4 regions of the Kineococcus gypseus genome follow, and region 4 is predicted to be linked to each of the others. Evidence: riboswitches for the same ligand, from Rfam matches in the RefSeq annotation. Region 4 holds a riboswitch; each other region holds the start of a gene.
What was found. A riboswitch is a leader RNA that binds a small molecule or an ion and turns the genes downstream of it on or off. The one in region 4 is predicted to bind S-adenosylmethionine.
Positions count from the first base shown of each region.

Region 1: it holds a riboswitch for S-adenosylmethionine, as region 4 does, so the genes downstream of both, ACRYMN_RS06195 (ABC transporter substrate-binding protein) here and ACRYMN_RS10795 (ABC transporter ATP-binding protein) in region 4, are expected to answer to the same signal.
Region 2: it holds a riboswitch for S-adenosylmethionine, as region 4 does, so the genes downstream of both, ACRYMN_RS03940 (sulfurtransferase) here and ACRYMN_RS10795 (ABC transporter ATP-binding protein) in region 4, are expected to answer to the same signal.
Region 3: it holds a riboswitch for S-adenosylmethionine, as region 4 does, so the genes downstream of both, ACRYMN_RS06255 (putative leader peptide) here and ACRYMN_RS10795 (ABC transporter ATP-binding protein) in region 4, are expected to answer to the same signal.

Region 1 covers NZ_JBJLRD010000011.1:52,379-55,946, reverse strand. Annotated here, with positions in the region: gene ACRYMN_RS06200 (ABC transporter permease) at 1-410, opposite strand, end outside; gene ACRYMN_RS06195 (ABC transporter substrate-binding protein) at 407-2,011, opposite strand; SAM riboswitch class I at 2,213-2,304, opposite strand; gene ACRYMN_RS06190 (XdhC family protein) at 2,338-3,081, opposite strand; gene ACRYMN_RS06185 (HNH endonuclease family protein) at 3,164-3,568, opposite strand, start outside.
Region 2 covers NZ_JBJLRD010000007.1:52,187-55,754, forward strand. Annotated here, with positions in the region: gene ACRYMN_RS03935 (immune inhibitor A domain-containing protein) at 1-966, opposite strand, end outside; SAM riboswitch class I at 1,233-1,325, shown strand; gene ACRYMN_RS03940 (sulfurtransferase) at 1,605-2,498, shown strand; gene cobA (uroporphyrinogen-III C-methyltransferase) at 2,626-3,568, opposite strand, start outside.
Region 3 covers NZ_JBJLRD010000011.1:64,856-68,423, forward strand. Annotated here, with positions in the region: gene ACRYMN_RS06245 (amino acid ABC transporter ATP-binding protein) at 1-282, opposite strand, end outside; gene ACRYMN_RS06250 (amino acid ABC transporter permease) at 279-1,244, opposite strand; gene ACRYMN_RS06255 (putative leader peptide) at 1,399-1,485, opposite strand; SAM riboswitch class I at 1,492-1,588, opposite strand; gene ACRYMN_RS06260 (NtaA/DmoA family FMN-dependent monooxygenase) at 1,735-3,057, opposite strand; gene ACRYMN_RS06265 (LLM class flavin-dependent oxidoreductase) at 3,068-3,568, opposite strand, start outside.
Region 4 covers NZ_JBJLRD010000023.1:39,536-43,103, reverse strand. Annotated here, with positions in the region: gene ACRYMN_RS10800 (aliphatic sulfonate ABC transporter substrate-binding protein) at 1-825, opposite strand, end outside; gene ACRYMN_RS10795 (ABC transporter ATP-binding protein) at 1,007-1,798, opposite strand; SAM riboswitch class I at 1,869-1,976, opposite strand; gene ACRYMN_RS10790 (MBL fold metallo-hydrolase) at 2,008-2,901, opposite strand; gene ACRYMN_RS10785 (alkaline phosphatase family protein) at 2,898-3,568, opposite strand, start outside.

The DNA.
Region 1 (3,568 bases), on a different contig from region 4:
GCCGAGCGGCTCCACGCGCTCAGCAGGGCCACCGAGGTGCCCAGGAGCACGGCCAGCGCGAAGGCCGCCGCGGCCAGCAGCGCCGTCTGCGGCAGCGCCTCGCCGATGAGGGTGGTGACCGGTGCGCCGTTCTGCACGGAGGACCCCAGGTCCAGGTGCAGGGTGCGCCACAGCGCCTCGGCGTACTGCACGGGCAACGGGTCGTCCAGGCCCAGCTCGGCGCGCAGCGCCGCGACCCGGGCGGGGTCGACGTCGCTCTGCTCCCCGCCCTGGCCGCCGGCCAGCATGATCGAGACCGGGTCGCTGGGCAGCAGGTACAGCACCGCGAACGTCACCGTGAACGCCGCCCACAGCACCAGCACCGCCTGGCCCAGCCGGCGCGCGACGTAGCCGGGCAGGGCGCCGCTCACGAGGACAGCCAGGCGTCGTGGAACCACAGCCGCGAGGAGCCCTCGAACTCCAGGTCGTGCACGTCGGCGCTGGCGGCGATGACGGTGGACAGCTCGAACAGCGGGATCGAGTACGCCTCGGTGAGCAGCTGCTGCGAGGCCTGCGCGACCAGCTCACCGCGCCGGTCGGCGTCCAGGGTGCCCGCCTGCCCGTCGAGCAGGTCGTCCAGCGGCCCGCGCGGGCGCTGGGCGACGTTGCGCGCGCTCTGCGCGAAGACGGTGCGCAGCACGTCCGGGTCGGAGCGGGTGAGGTTGTACAGCAGCACGTCGTAGTCGCCGGAGGCCTGCTGCGCCTGCTGCTCGGCCACGGTGGCCTGCTTCAGCTGCAGGTCGATGCCGACCTCGCGCACCTGCTGCTGGATCAGCTCCAGCGCCGCCGAGACCGGCTGCCAGAACGTCACCGTGAACGTCAGGCGCTGGCCGTCCTTGACGCGCACGCCGTCGGGGCCCTCCCTCCAGCCGGCCTCCTCCAGCAGCGCGGCGGCGCCGTCGACGTCGCGGGCCAGCAGCGCGGAGTCGTCCGGGGCCAGCGGCGTCGAGGCGGACAGCGCCGAGGAGACGGCCACGTCGCCGGGGTTGAGGATGCTCGCGACCTCCTCGCGGTCGACGGCCTTCGACAGCGCCTGCCGCACGCGCGCGTCGGAGAACAGCGGGCGCGAGGAGTTGGGGAAGAAGTTGTACGGGATGCCCGGGTTCGCGCGGCGCTCGGTCCAGAACCCGTCGCGGTCGAACTGCGGCAGGTCCTGCGCGGCGATGGAGGTCGTCGCGTCGATCTGGTCCGAGGCCAGCGAGCCGGTGCGCACGCTGGACTCCGGCACCACCTGGAAGGTGATGCTGTCCAGGTAGGCCTCGCCGGTGTGCCCGGCGCCGTCGGGCGCCCAGTCGTAGCCGGCGCGCTTCTCCAGCACCACCTCGGCGTCGCGGCGGTAGGAGCCGACCGTGAAGGGGCCGGACCCGGCCAGCGTGCTGCCGTCGCAGCGGGTGGCCGGGTCGGCGGCCACGGTGGCCGGCGAGAGCAGGCCCAGGCTCATCGTCGAGGTGGCCTGCAGGAACTGCGCGCTCGGCTGCGAGAACGTCACCACGGCCGTGAGCGGGTCGGGGGTCCGGGTGCCGGTGTACCCGGCCAGGTACGTCGAGCCCAGCTGCGCCTTGGCGCCCAGGGCGACGACGCCGTCGAGGTTGGCCTTCACGGCCGCCGAGTCCACCGGGGCGCCGTCGCTGAAGGTGGCGCCGCTGCGCAGGCGGAAGGTGAAGGTCGTCGCGTCCGGGGAGACTTCCCAGGACTGCGCCAGCCAGGGCCGCACCTCGCCGGAGGCGGGGTCCTGCACCGTCAGGGAGTCCACGAGCTGGCGGCCGATGTTCAGCGCGTCGTTGTTGCCGACCTGCTGGGGGTCGATGCAGCCGGAGTCGACCTGGATCGCGAAGCGCAGGTCCCCGCCGGGGCGCGGCTGCCCGCCCCCGGCGGCCGAGCCGCCACCACCGCCGTCGCCACCTCCGCACGCGGCGGTGGCGAGGAGGGTCAGCAGGGCGGGGACGGCGAGCAGCGGCGTGCGGGTGCGCAAGGGGGGCTCCTGGCTGGGAGGGGCGGCGGTGGGTGCGCGGGCGCGCGGCGGCACCGGGCCTCGCCCGGTGCGGGGAGCGGCGCGGGGCCGGGCGCGGGCGCCCGGCGGTGGCCGTCGGTCAGCGACAGCCGGCGGAGCAGGTGCGGCACAGGTCGACGACGCGCCGCAGGACCGCCACGTGGGGCTTGGGGTTCACGTTCTCCTCCATCGGCCTGGCGGGAGCACCCTCGCCCGTTCCCGGGGGGTTGCTGCGGCGTCGTCGAGCCAGGTCTCTCAACCGCTCTGGATGGTCTGCCGCGCACTGTAGGCGCAGCACCCGCCCGCGTTCAAACCGGTGCCGCGGCGGTGGTCGCCGCGGTGCCCGCCGTCGTGGTCGCCGCGGTGCCCGCCGTCGTGGTCGTCGCGGTGGTCGCGGCGGGCACCGCCCGCGGCAGCGCCCGGTGCGGGTGGGCGGCGACGAACACCTCCACCGCACCGCTCACGCGCACCGCGCCGCTGGTACCGGCGCGCAGCAGCTCCCGCGCCGCCCGGGCGACCGCGTCGTCGAGCTCGGCCGGGCCCAGCGAGCCGGCCCGCCGCGCCGGCCACAGCAGCAGGTGCCGACCCAGGGCCGCGGGGTCCGGCGCGGCGACCACGGTGGCCACCGCCACCGCCTCCCCCGCCCGCACCGAGGCCGCGGCCGAGCGCACGAGGTTGGCGTTGGAGCGGTCCACCCGCTCGACGAAGACCTCCGGGCCCACCGCGCACGGCGGCCGGCGGGCGCACGCCCCGGAGCACCGCCGCAGCACCGGCGCAGCACCGGCCAGCACGCGGCGGGCCAGCTCCAGCGCCGCCGGCTGCGCGCAGCGGCACGGCAGGGCGCCGGCGACCTCCCCGCGCGGGCCGAGCGCCAGGACGGTGCCCGCCGGGCGCGGCTCCAGGTGCTCCGGGCGCTGCGGGTGCGGCGAGGGCTCCACCCGCGCCGGGCGCACCACGGTGGCCAGGGCCACGGCGCCGCCGGCGGCGAGCCACTGCTCGACGCGCGCCAGCACCGCACCCGCCTCCTCGCCCGCGCCCACGCCCGTGCCCACGCCCGCAGCCTGCCACCCCGGCGCGCCCGCCGGGCCGGGACGCCACCGCGGGAGCGGTGCTCCGGGCCCCGGCCCGGAGCCCTCAGCGCGCGGGCAGCTCCTGACCGGGGCAGCCGGCCAGCACGTCGGCCATCGCCGTGCGCTCGGCGGGCGTGACCCACAGCCCCCAGGCGCTCTTGACGGCCACCTGCCGGGCGACGTACTCGCACGCGCCCAGCGGCGGCAGCCACTGCGAGGCGTCGTCGTCGCCCTTGGCGGAGTTCAGCGGGCCGTCCACGGCCAGCAGCTCCAGGGGGTCGTTGGCGAACTCGACGCGCTCCTCGGCGCTCCAGGCGCGCGCGCCGGTGCGCCAGGCCGCGGCCAGCGCCACGACGTGGTCGACCTGCACGTCCGAGCTCGTGGCGGGCCCGCGCCGGAAGGGGATCTCGCGGCCGGAGTAGGGGTCGTCCAGCGTGCCGGACAGCACGGTGCAGCCGTCGCCGTCCAG
Region 2 (3,568 bases), on a different contig from region 4:
CTCCGGCTCGACGGTGTAGTCGCCCACCCAGTACTTCGACTGCCCGATGCGGGTGCCGCCGAGCGCGTTGGTGGTGCCGCCGACGGCCGGGCCGCCGGTGCCCACGCGGGTGGTCTGGTTGTACCAGCGGTGCGACCAGATCGCGGCCTGGCCCAGGGCGCCGCCGCCGACCTCCTCGCCCTCGCCGGAGTGCACGGCCTGGAAGTGGTCGATGTAGCCGTCCGGCTCGTCGAAGTCGCCGTCGCCGTCGAAGTCGTAGCGGTCCCACTGGTCGAAGCGGGAGAGCTCCTGGTCGATCTGCGCGACCGACTTGCCGGCGGCCAGCTGCTGCGCGTACCAGCCGTTGAGGGAGTCGTTGACGAACCCCCACGCCGCGCGGTCGCCCAGCGCGTTGTCGCCGTACGACTTGCCGGTGCCGGGCAGGCGCACCCAGTCGGTGACCGCGCCCTCGACGGTGTAGCGGCCGGAGGAGACCTCGTCGTAGAAGTTCGCCATCGACACGTCGCCCTCGGCCTGCGAGAAGAGCAGGTCCTCGTAGTACGGCCGGGAGAAGTCCTTCGTCCAGATGGTCGTGTCGTCCACGGACCGGTCCGGCGCGGGGATGCTGTTGTGCGGCAGGTCGGCGAACTCGCCGAGCACGGTGAAGATCTGGTCGGTGTCCTCGCGGGCGAGCTCGACGTACTGGCCCTTGGCGACCTCGACGACCTTCCCGTCCCCGCTGGGGGCGGCCTGGCCGCGCAGCACCTTCTCCAGCCCGGCCTGGCGCAGCGCGCGCTGCTTGTCGGCCAGCGGGTTGGGCAGGTCGTGGCTGCGCCCGGCGCCCTGCGGGCCCGGCGCGGCGGCGCCGCCGAAGGCGCTCGCGGCGGCGGGGGCGGGGGCCGCGGGGGCGGCGGGTGCTGCAGAGGCGACGGCGGGCGTGGCCGCGACGAGCGCGGCGCCCACGACGGCGCAGAGGGTTCTTCTCAACGCAGGTGCTCCTGGTCTCAGCGGACGGCGCCCGGCCGCCGGAGGGGTCTCCGGACGACGGTGTCGGGCAGCCGTCGCCGACCATATGTCACGCTCAGTGGTGCTCCGCGCCGTCGCGGCACCGGGCCGCCCAGGTGTTACCCAGCCTTAACACGGTGCCCCGTCGAACTTCCCGCGGCGGGGCCGCGGGTGGCCGGTGCGGCGCCCCGTGCGGCGCACCGTGCGGCGGTTGACACGGTGCCGGGGCAGCGGGCACGGTATGCCGACGACCATCGAGAGCGGCCGAGAGACCTGGCTCGACGACGCCGCAGCAACCCCCCTGCAGAGGGCGTGGGTGCTTCCGCCAGGACCGATGGAGGGCACGGCATGACGCACGACCGCACCACCGAGCTGCACTCGCGCCGGCACGTCGACCTGTGCCGCTGCGGTTCGGCCGCCTGTCGCTGACGCCGCGCGCCGGCACCCGCCCCGTCCCCCGACGCGGGGCGCCCCCCGCGGACCCGGGGAGCGCCCCGCCACCGCCCGCCCGGCCGGTCACCCCGGCCCGCGCACCACCACCGCGCAACCGCGCGCAACGCAGCGCAGCGCACGACCCCGACCAGCCCGCAGAACCCCGCACACGCCCTGGAGGGCCACGCATGTCCACGTCCACCGACGCGACCACCGAGGCGAAGTTCGCCGAGTACGCGCACCCCGAGAAGCTCGTCAGCACCGGATGGCTCGCCGAGAACCTCGGCCGCGAGGGCCTGGTCGTCGTCGAGAGCGACGAGGACGTCCTCCTGTACGAGACCGGCCACATCCCCGGCGCCGTGAAGGTCGACTGGCACACCGAGCTCAACGACCCCGTCACCCGCGACTACCTCGACGGCGCCGCGTTCGCGGAGCTGCTCTCGCGCAAGGGGATCCGCCGCGAGGACACCGTCGTGCTCTACGGCGACAAGAGCAACTGGTGGGCCGCCTACGCCCTGTGGGTGTTCACCCTGTTCGGCCACGAGGACGTGCGCCTGCTCGACGGCGGGCGCGCCAAGTGGGCCGCCGAGGGCCGCGAGCTGACCACCGAGGCGCCGCAGCGCGAGCGCACCGAGTACCCCGTCGTCGAGCGCGACGACAGCCGCGTGCGCGCCTTCGCGCAGGACGTGCGCGAGCACCGCGGCGGCCTGGTGGACGTGCGCTCCGCGCCGGAGTACAGCGGCGAGCGCACCCACATGCCCGACTACCCGCAGGAGGGCACGCTGCGCGGCGGGCACATCGCCGGCGCGGCCAGCGTGCCGTGGGCGAAGGCCGCGAACGAGGACGGCACGTTCAAGGACCGCGCGGCCCTGGAGGAGATCTACTTCACCGGTGCCGGGCTGACCCCGCAGACGGACACCGTGACGTACTGCCGCATCGGCGAGCGCTCCAGCCACACGTGGTTCGTGCTCACCCACCTGCTGGGGCTGGAGAAGGTGCGCAACTACGACGGCAGCTGGACGGAGTGGGGCAACGCGGTGCGCGCGCCCATCGTCGTGGGCACCGAGCCCGGCGAGCGCTGAGCGCGGAGCGGCCCGCGCACGACGGCCCCGGGACCCGCGGTGACGAGCCGCGGTCCCGGGGCCGTCGCGCGCCCGGGAGCGTGCGCCCGCCACCGCGTGCGCCCGGGGTCGCGTGCGCCCGGGGTTCTCAGCCGACGGGGCCGCGCAGCGCCTCGACGACCTCGCCGACCACGACGACGGCCGGTGCGCGCACCCCGGCCGCGCGCGCGACGTCGGCGACGTCGGCGAGCGTGGCGGTGGTGGTGCGCTGGCGTGGGCTCCAGCCGTCCTGCACGACGGCGACGGGGGTGGCCGGGTCCTTGCCGGCGGCCAGCAGGGCGGCGGCCAGGCGCTCCAGCGCCGTGACGCCCATGAGCACCACGAGGGTCCCGTCCAGGGAGGCGAGGGCGTGCAGGTCGTCCTCGTCGAGGTCCTCGTGGCCGGAGAGCACGGTGACGCAGCGCGCGGCGCCGCGGTGGGTGACGGGGATGCCGGCGGCGGCGGGCACCGCGAAGGCGCTGGTGACCCCGGGCACGACCTCGACCTCCACGCCGGCCTCGCGGCAGGCCAGGACCTCCTCGCCGCCGCGGCCGAGCACGTAGGGGTCCCCGCCCTTCAGGCGCACCACGGTGCGCCCGGCCAGGGCCGCGTCGACGAGGACGCGGTTGATCTCCTCCTGCGGCACCGGGTGGTTCCCGGCGGCCTTGCCGACGTCGACGACCTGCACGTCCGGGTCGAGCTCGGCGAGCACCCCGGTGGGGGCCAGGCGGTCCACGACGACCACGTCGGCCTCGGCCAGGCGCCGGCGCCCGCGCAGGGTCAGCAGCTCCGGCTCGCCGGGGCCGCCGCCGACGAGCACGACGCGCCCGCGCCCGCGGCGGTGCCGGCGCAGCGGGGCACCCCCGGAGTCCACGTGGTGGCCCAGCGCGGCGGCCAGCGCCCGGGTGCGGCCGGTGTCCGCCCCGGCGCCGACGGAGAGGACCACGTCGTCGCGGCGCACCACGGCCGGCGCGGCGGCGGAACCGGTCGCCGGGTCGCCCGGGTGCACGCACCACAGCCGGTGCCGCTCGGCCAGGGCGGCCACCGCGGCG
Region 3 (3,568 bases), on a different contig from region 4:
CAGCACCTCGCGCTCGTGCAGCTCGCGCAGGTGCGCGCCGGCCCGGCGGTAGCCGATGAGCTCGCCGCCGACCTCCACGACGCCGGCGTCCACCTTCTCCAGGTGGTTGATCGTGCGCAGCAGGGTGGACTTGCCCGACCCGGAGGCGCCCAGGACGACGGTCACGGTGCCGGCCTCCACGGTCAGGTCGACGCCGCGCAGCACCTCCACGGCGCCGAAGCGCTTGTGCACGCCGCGCAGGCGCACGACGGGCTGCTCGGCCACGGTGCCCACCGCGCTCACCGCGCCACCCCCGCGCCCCGGCGCGCCCCGGCGGCGCGCAGCGACCGGGCCAGGCGCAGCAGCGACGGCTCCTCGTGCCGGCTGCTGCCGCGGCCGTAGCGGCGCTCCACCGCCCACTGCGCGACGGACAGCACGGTCGTCAGCGCGAAGTACCACACGGCCGCCACGAGCAGCAGCGGGATCACCTGACCGGTGCGGTTGTAGACGACCTGCACCTGGTAGAAGAGCTCCGGCAGCGCCATGACGTAGACCACCGAGGTGCCCTTGAGCAGCCCGATCACCTCGTTGCCCGTGGTGGGCACGATGACGCGCAGCGCCTGCGGCAGCTGGATGCGCCAGAACTGCCGCGCGCGCGGGATGCCCAGCGCCGCCGCCGCCTCGCGCTGGCCGGGGTCGACCGCCAGGAACCCCGAGCGCACGATCTCCGCGCAGTACGCGGCCTGGTGCAGGCCCAGCCCCAGGAACGCCGCGGTGACCGGGCCGACGAGGTCCTGGGTGGGGACGCTGACGAACTGCGGGCCGAACGGCACGCCCAGGCCGATGCGGTCGTAGAGGATCGCCAGGTTGTACCAGAACAGCAGCTGCAGGATCAGCGGCACCGAGCGGAAGACGCTGATGTAGGTGAAGCTGACGGCCTTGAGCAGCGGGTTCGACGACATCCGCATCAACGCCAGCACCGTGCCCAGCGCGAGCCCGATCACCGTGCCGACGACCGTGAGCTGCACGGTCAGCCACAGCGACTCCAGGATCGTCGCGGAGAACAGGAACTCGCCCACGGTCGGCCAGTCCCACGCGGGGTTCGTCACCAGGGCGTTGACGGCCATGGCGGCCAGCACCGCCACGACGGCGGTGGCCAGCCAGCGCCACGGGTGGCGCGCGGGCAGGACGCGCACGGCCGGCGCGGGGGCGGCGGGCGGTGGTGCGGACCGCGCACCGGGCGCGGTGGGGGTGGGGATCGTCACGGGTGCTTCCTCGGGCAGGGGCCGCTCGGGCGGCGGGTGAGGGGGCGCGGGCGCGCGGGTGCTGGCGCCCCGGTCGGTCCCGGAGCGTCAGCGCGCCACGGGCGCGCGGGAGGCGCCGCGGCGGTGGGGGCGGTGCGGGGAGGGTGTGCTGCGCTCAGGCGCGACAGGCCGCCGAGGCCACGCGGCCGAGGTCGACGTGGCGGCGCTGCACGAAGGACGCGGCGCGGGCGGTGCGGGTCATGCTCGACTCCCATCGGTCCTGGCGGAAGCACCCGCGCCCGAGTTCCCTCGGGGGGTTGCTGCGGCGTCGACGAGCCAGGTCTCTCAGCCGCTCTGGATGGACGAGGAGAAACTACCGCACCCGGCGGGGTGTTGTCGATCTCCTGCGGCGGAACGCGTCCGCGCGCCGGTGCGCGAACGCCCCGGCGGCCGGCGTGGTGCCGGCCGCCGGGGCGCTCGGGGCCCGGGTCAGCGCCGGGTCAGCGCCGGGTCAGCGCCGGGTCAGCGGTGCGCGCAGGCCCAGGTGCTCGCGCAGCGTCGTGCCCACGTACTCGGTGGGGTACGCGCCGCGGTCCTGCAGCGCGGGCACGAGCTGCTCGACGATGTCGTCCAGCCCGCTGGGCACCAGGAACGGGGTGATGTTGAACCCGCTGCTGGCGCCCGTGCGCACCCAGCGCGTCAGCTCGTCGGCCAGCTGCGAGGCGGTGCCGGCGAAACCGCGCTGGGTGGAGTTGTGGATGACCAGCTCGCGCAGCGAGTACTTGTTCTCCTCCGCCACGGCCCGCCACTGCTGCGCGATGGCGCGCGGGTCGTGGCCCTGGCGCGCGGCCCCGCGGGTGCCGTCGATGTCCTCGATCACCGGGTCGTGGGCCGGCAGCGGGCCGTCGGGGTCGTAGCCGGAGAGGTCCTCGCCCCACACCTGCCCCACGAGCGAGAGCGCCGTGGCGGGGGTGACCTGGTTCTCCAGCACCCAGCGGGCCTTCTCCTCCGCGTCCGCCTCGCTGTCGCCGACGACGATCTGCGTGCCGGGCAGGATGAGCACGTCGTCCTCCGGGCGCCCGGCGGCCACGACGCGCCGGCGCACGTCGTCGGCGAACTCCAGCGCGTCGGCGTGGTCGGTGCCGTGCCGGGAGAAGATGACGTCCGCGGAGCGCGCGGCGAAGTCGCGCCCGGCGGGGGAGTCGCCCGCCTGGAAGATCACCGGGTGACCCTGGGGGCTGCGCGGGACGGTGGGGCGGATCTCCACGTCGAACAGCCGGTCCTCGTGGGCGACCGGCGTGAACGCCCCGCCGTCCCAGCTGTCCCACACGCGCCGGGCGAGGGTGACGAACCGCTCGGCGCGCTCGTAGCGGTCGGCGTGGTCCAGGTACCCGCCGCGGCGGAAGTTCGCGCCCGTCCAGGCGTTGTCCGTGGTGACCACGTTCCAGGCCGCGCGCCCGCCGGAGAGCACGTCGAGGGAGGCCAGGCGCCGCGCGAGGTCGGCCGGGTCGTTGTACGTGGTGTTCTGCGTGGCGACCAACCCGATGCGCTCGGTGAGCCCGGCCAGGGTCGCCAGCTCGGTCAGCGCGTCGGGGCGGCCCACGACGTCCAGGTCGTGGATCTTCCCGCGCTGCTCGCGCAGGCGCAGCCCCTCGCCGAGGAAGAACGCGTCGAACAGCCCGCGCTCGGCGGTGCGGACCAGCTGCGTGAACGTCGAGCGGTGCATCTGCGAGCCGCTGCGCGGGTCCGACCAGATGGTCGTGTGGTTCACGCCCTGGAAGAACACCCCGAAGTGGACGGTGGCGTTCGGGTAGCGCAGGTCGTCGGTGCTCATCGTCGGCTCCTCAGGCGGTCGCGAAGCGGTTGGCCGGCCGGGTCAGGCCGAGGGTGGAGCGCAGGGTGGAACCGGCGAGGGGGGCCTGCAGCAGGCGCTGGACGCGCAGCGCGGGCAGCGTGGTGCGCACCAGCTGGCGCAGGTCCTCGTCGAGGACCGCCGCGTGCAGCCGCACCCCGTCCACGCGCGCGGACAGGTCGGTGAGGAACCGCGCGAACTGCTCGCCGGAGCCGGTGAAGCGCACGCGCCCGCGCTCGGGCGCCGCCCCGTCGGCGTCCAGGGCGGCGACGCGCTCGGTGGCCGGGGCGGCGTCGGTGTCGAGGGCGAGCTCGACCTCCACGAGCACCAGCGGGCCGCCCCCGGAGCGGCGGGCTGCGTGGTCCCCGGTGAGCACCACGTCCACCTGCGCGTCCGGCAGCGCGCCCTCGGCGGCGAGCACGACGGACTGCCCCTGCGGCGAGCGCGGCACCGTCAGCGGGCCCTTGACCGACCAGCGGCCGGTGTCGACGTC
Region 4 (3,568 bases):
CTGCTCGGCGTACAGCGCGACCAGGTCCGCGGGGTTGGCCAGCGCCCAGGCGCGCGCCTGCTCGTAGGCGTCGACGACCTGCTGCACCAGCTCCGGGGAGCTCTCGACGAACTCCTCGCGGGCGTTGAGCACCCCGTACGTGTTGAAGGCGACGTTGCGGTAGAGCAGCCGCGAGCCGTTCTGCACCTCGGTGGCGGCCATGTTCGGGTCCAGGCCCGCCCAGGCGTCGACGTCGCCGCGCTCCAGGGCCGCGCGCCCGTCGGGGTGCTGCAGGTTGAGGATCTCCACGTCGGAGGCGGCCAGCCCGGCCTCGTCGAGGGCCTGGCGCAGGAAGAAGTACGGGTCGGTGCCGGTGGTGGCCGCGATGCGCTTGCCGCGCAGGCCCGCCACGTCGGTCACGTCGGAGTCCGGGCCGACGACCAGCGCGGTCCACTCCGGCTGCGAGTAGACGTCGACGGTCTTGACGGCCAGGCCGTTGGCGCGCGCCTGCAGCACGGCGGAACCGGCGGTGGAGGCCAGGTCGAGGTTGTCGTTGCGCAGGAACTCGTTGGCCCTGTTGCTGCCCAGCGACTGCTCCCACTGCACGGTCAGGCCGGCGTCCTCGAGGATCCGCTGCTGGCGCACCACCAGGCTCAGCGGGTTGTAGAAGGCGTAGTCGAGGCGGACGGTGCCGCCGGCGGCGGCGGCGGTGGCGCTGCCGCTGGGCGCGGGGGCGGTGCCGGTGGAGCTCTCCCCCTGCACGCAGCCGGCGGCGCCGAGGGCGACACCGCCGAGGAGGCCGCCCAGGGCGGTGCGGCGCGCGAGGGGGCGGGAGGAGCTGGGCACGGGTCTCTCCAGGGGGCAGGGCCGCCCGCGCGGTCGCGGGCGGCGGGCTCGGCGGTGCTGCGGGGCCCGCGCTGGTGCGGGCCCCGCGGTGCGGGACCCGCGCGGGGCGGGTCCCGGGGTCGGGCGCGGGATCGGTCGTGCGGGCGGGGCGAACGGGTGGGGCGAGCGGGTGGGGGTCGGCTCAGGCGTGCGCGCGCGGCACGCCCAGCAGCTCCAGCAGCTCCACCCGCAGGTGGGCCAGCGAGGAGTCGCCGCGGTCGCGCGGGCGGGGCGCGTCCACGCGCAGGTCGCGCACCACGTGGGCGCCGGGCCGGCCCTCGCGGGTGCCGAGCACCAGGACCCGGTCGGCCAGGTGCAGCGCCTCGTCCACGTCGTGGGTGACGAGCAGGACGGTGGCGCCGGTGCTGCGCTGGAGGTCGTCCAGCAGGTCCTGCACCTTCAGGCGGGTCAGGGCGTCCAGGGCCGCGAACGGCTCGTCCATCAGCAGCACGCCCGGGCGGCGCACCAGGGCGCGCGCCAGCGCGGCGCGCTGGGCCATGCCGCCGGAGACGCTCCGCGGGCGGTGCCCGGCGAAGTCGGCCAGGCCCACGCTCGCCAGGCGCTGCAGCACCTGCTCGCGGCCCTCGGCGCGCGGGGTGCCGCGGGGCAGGCCCAGGGCGACGTTGCCGGCGAGGTCGCGCCACGGCAGCAGGCGCGGCTCCTGGAAGACGACGCCCGTGCGCGCGCCGACGCCGCGCACGACCTCGCCGCCGACCTCGACGGTGCCGGAGGTGGGGGTGTCCAGGCCGGCGACCAGGCGCAGCAGGGTGGACTTGCCGCTGCCGGAGGCGCCCAGCAGGGCCACGGTGCTGCCGGGGGCGACCTCCACGTCCACGTCCGCGAGCACGTCGCGGGTGCCGGTGGGGGTGGTGAAGGCGCGGCCCACGCCGCGCAGGACGACGCCGGCGGCGTCGACCCGCTGGGCGGGGTCCACGGGGGCGGCGGTGCGGGCGGACGCGCCGGCGCGGGCTGACGCGGGCTGCGTGGGGACGGCCGGCAATGCTCCTCCATCGGTCCTGGCGTGAGCACCGCACCCCCTGTTCCGGCCAGGGAACGGGGGGAGGTTGCTGCGGCGTCGACGAGCCAGGTCTCTCGGCCGCTCTGGATGGGTGGCGTCATCAAACGCGACCCGCGCCCGCGCTGTCAAAACGGCTGCGCCCCGCCCGGGTGGCGCGGGCGGGGCGCGCCCAGCGCGTCCAGGTCCACCGCCGCGCGCGGGCGCAGCAGCACCGCGCCGGGCACGCCGGCGGCGCGCACGGCCCGCGCGAAGCGCGCGCCCGGCGCCGTCCAGCGCTCGCCCATGGTGCGCGCCAGCCCGGCGGGGGCGAACGTGCCCCAGTGCACCGGCACGGACACCCGCGGGCGCACCCGCACCACCAGGGCCGCGGCCTGCTCGGGGTCCAGGTGGTGCGGTCCCAGGGTGTGACCCCACCCGCCCACCGGCACCAGCGCGACGTCCGGCGCGCGCCCGGCGGCCGCCAGCACGGACTCCGCCAGGCCCTCGAACGCGCCGGTGTCGCCCACCGCCCACAGCAGCAGGTCCGTACCGCCCTCGGCCGCCGGGCGCGCGGGGAAGGCGCCGGGCAGGCGCACCAGGTGACCCACCGGCAGCGCGTGCGCCGGCGCGCCCGTCAGCCTGCCCAGGGTGCGGCGGCCGTCGTGGCGGGCCGGCAGCGCGGTGACGGTCAGCGGCCCGGCCGGGCAGTCGCGCACGAGCACCGAGCGCCCGACGTCCACCTCCGCCACGGCGCTGCCGCGACCGCGCAGGCGCCCCTGCAGCCAGGCGGCCGACCCGGGCGGTGCCACCACCCAGCGCGGGCGCAACCGCCGCAGCGAGGGCAGGTCCAGGTGGTCGTGGTGCAGGTGCGAGAGCAGCACCAGGGTCGGGTCGGCGGAGTGCTCCGGGTCCGGCAGCGGCGGGCGGCGGCGCAGGTGCGCCAGGGCGCCGCGCAGCACCGGGTCGGTGACCACCCGGACCCCCGCCGCGTCGAGCACCGCGGTGGAGTGCCCCAGCCAGCGCAGCCGCACCCCGCTCACCGCCCGGTGCCCCCGGTCCCCCCGGCCGCCGCGCGCGGCGGCGCCGGCGGCACCCCGGCGGGCAGCACGCCGTCGGCGCGCATCCAGCGCACGAGCTGGCGGTGCACGGCGTCGGCGCCCACCAGCAGCCGCTCCCCCGGCACGGAGGTGTCCAGCAGGTCCTCGTCGACGCCCCAGCCGGCCGGGTGCACCAGCACGGCGTCGTTCTGCTCGCCGCCCAGGCCGCCGTGGTGGGCCACCTGCTCCTCGAAGGCGTGCAGCTCGCCGGTGCGCTCGTCGAGGGCGGAGTGCACCAGCAGCGCCGGGGCGGTGCGCATGCGCATCACCCGCAGCACCTCCCCGGCGGCGCGCGGGCCGAAGGGCGCCAGCGGGTCGGTGCCGCGCACCCGCCCGGTGAGCAGCTCGCGGCGACCGCCGGCGCCCAGCACGACCGGGCCGGCCGGTTCGTGGCCGGCCACGAAGCCGATGCCGGGAGCGGCGAGCAGGCCGGGCAGCAGGGCCGGCCAGCGCCGCTCGAGCCCGGGCAGGTCCAGCCGCCCGGCGGGGGCGTCGGGCACGCTCAGCAGCGCCGTGCAGCCCGCGGCGACGACGACGGCGGCGCCCGGGCCGGCGGCCGCGTCCGCGCGCGGCTCGCGGCGCCGCCCGGCGCGCGCTGCTCGCGCGGCTC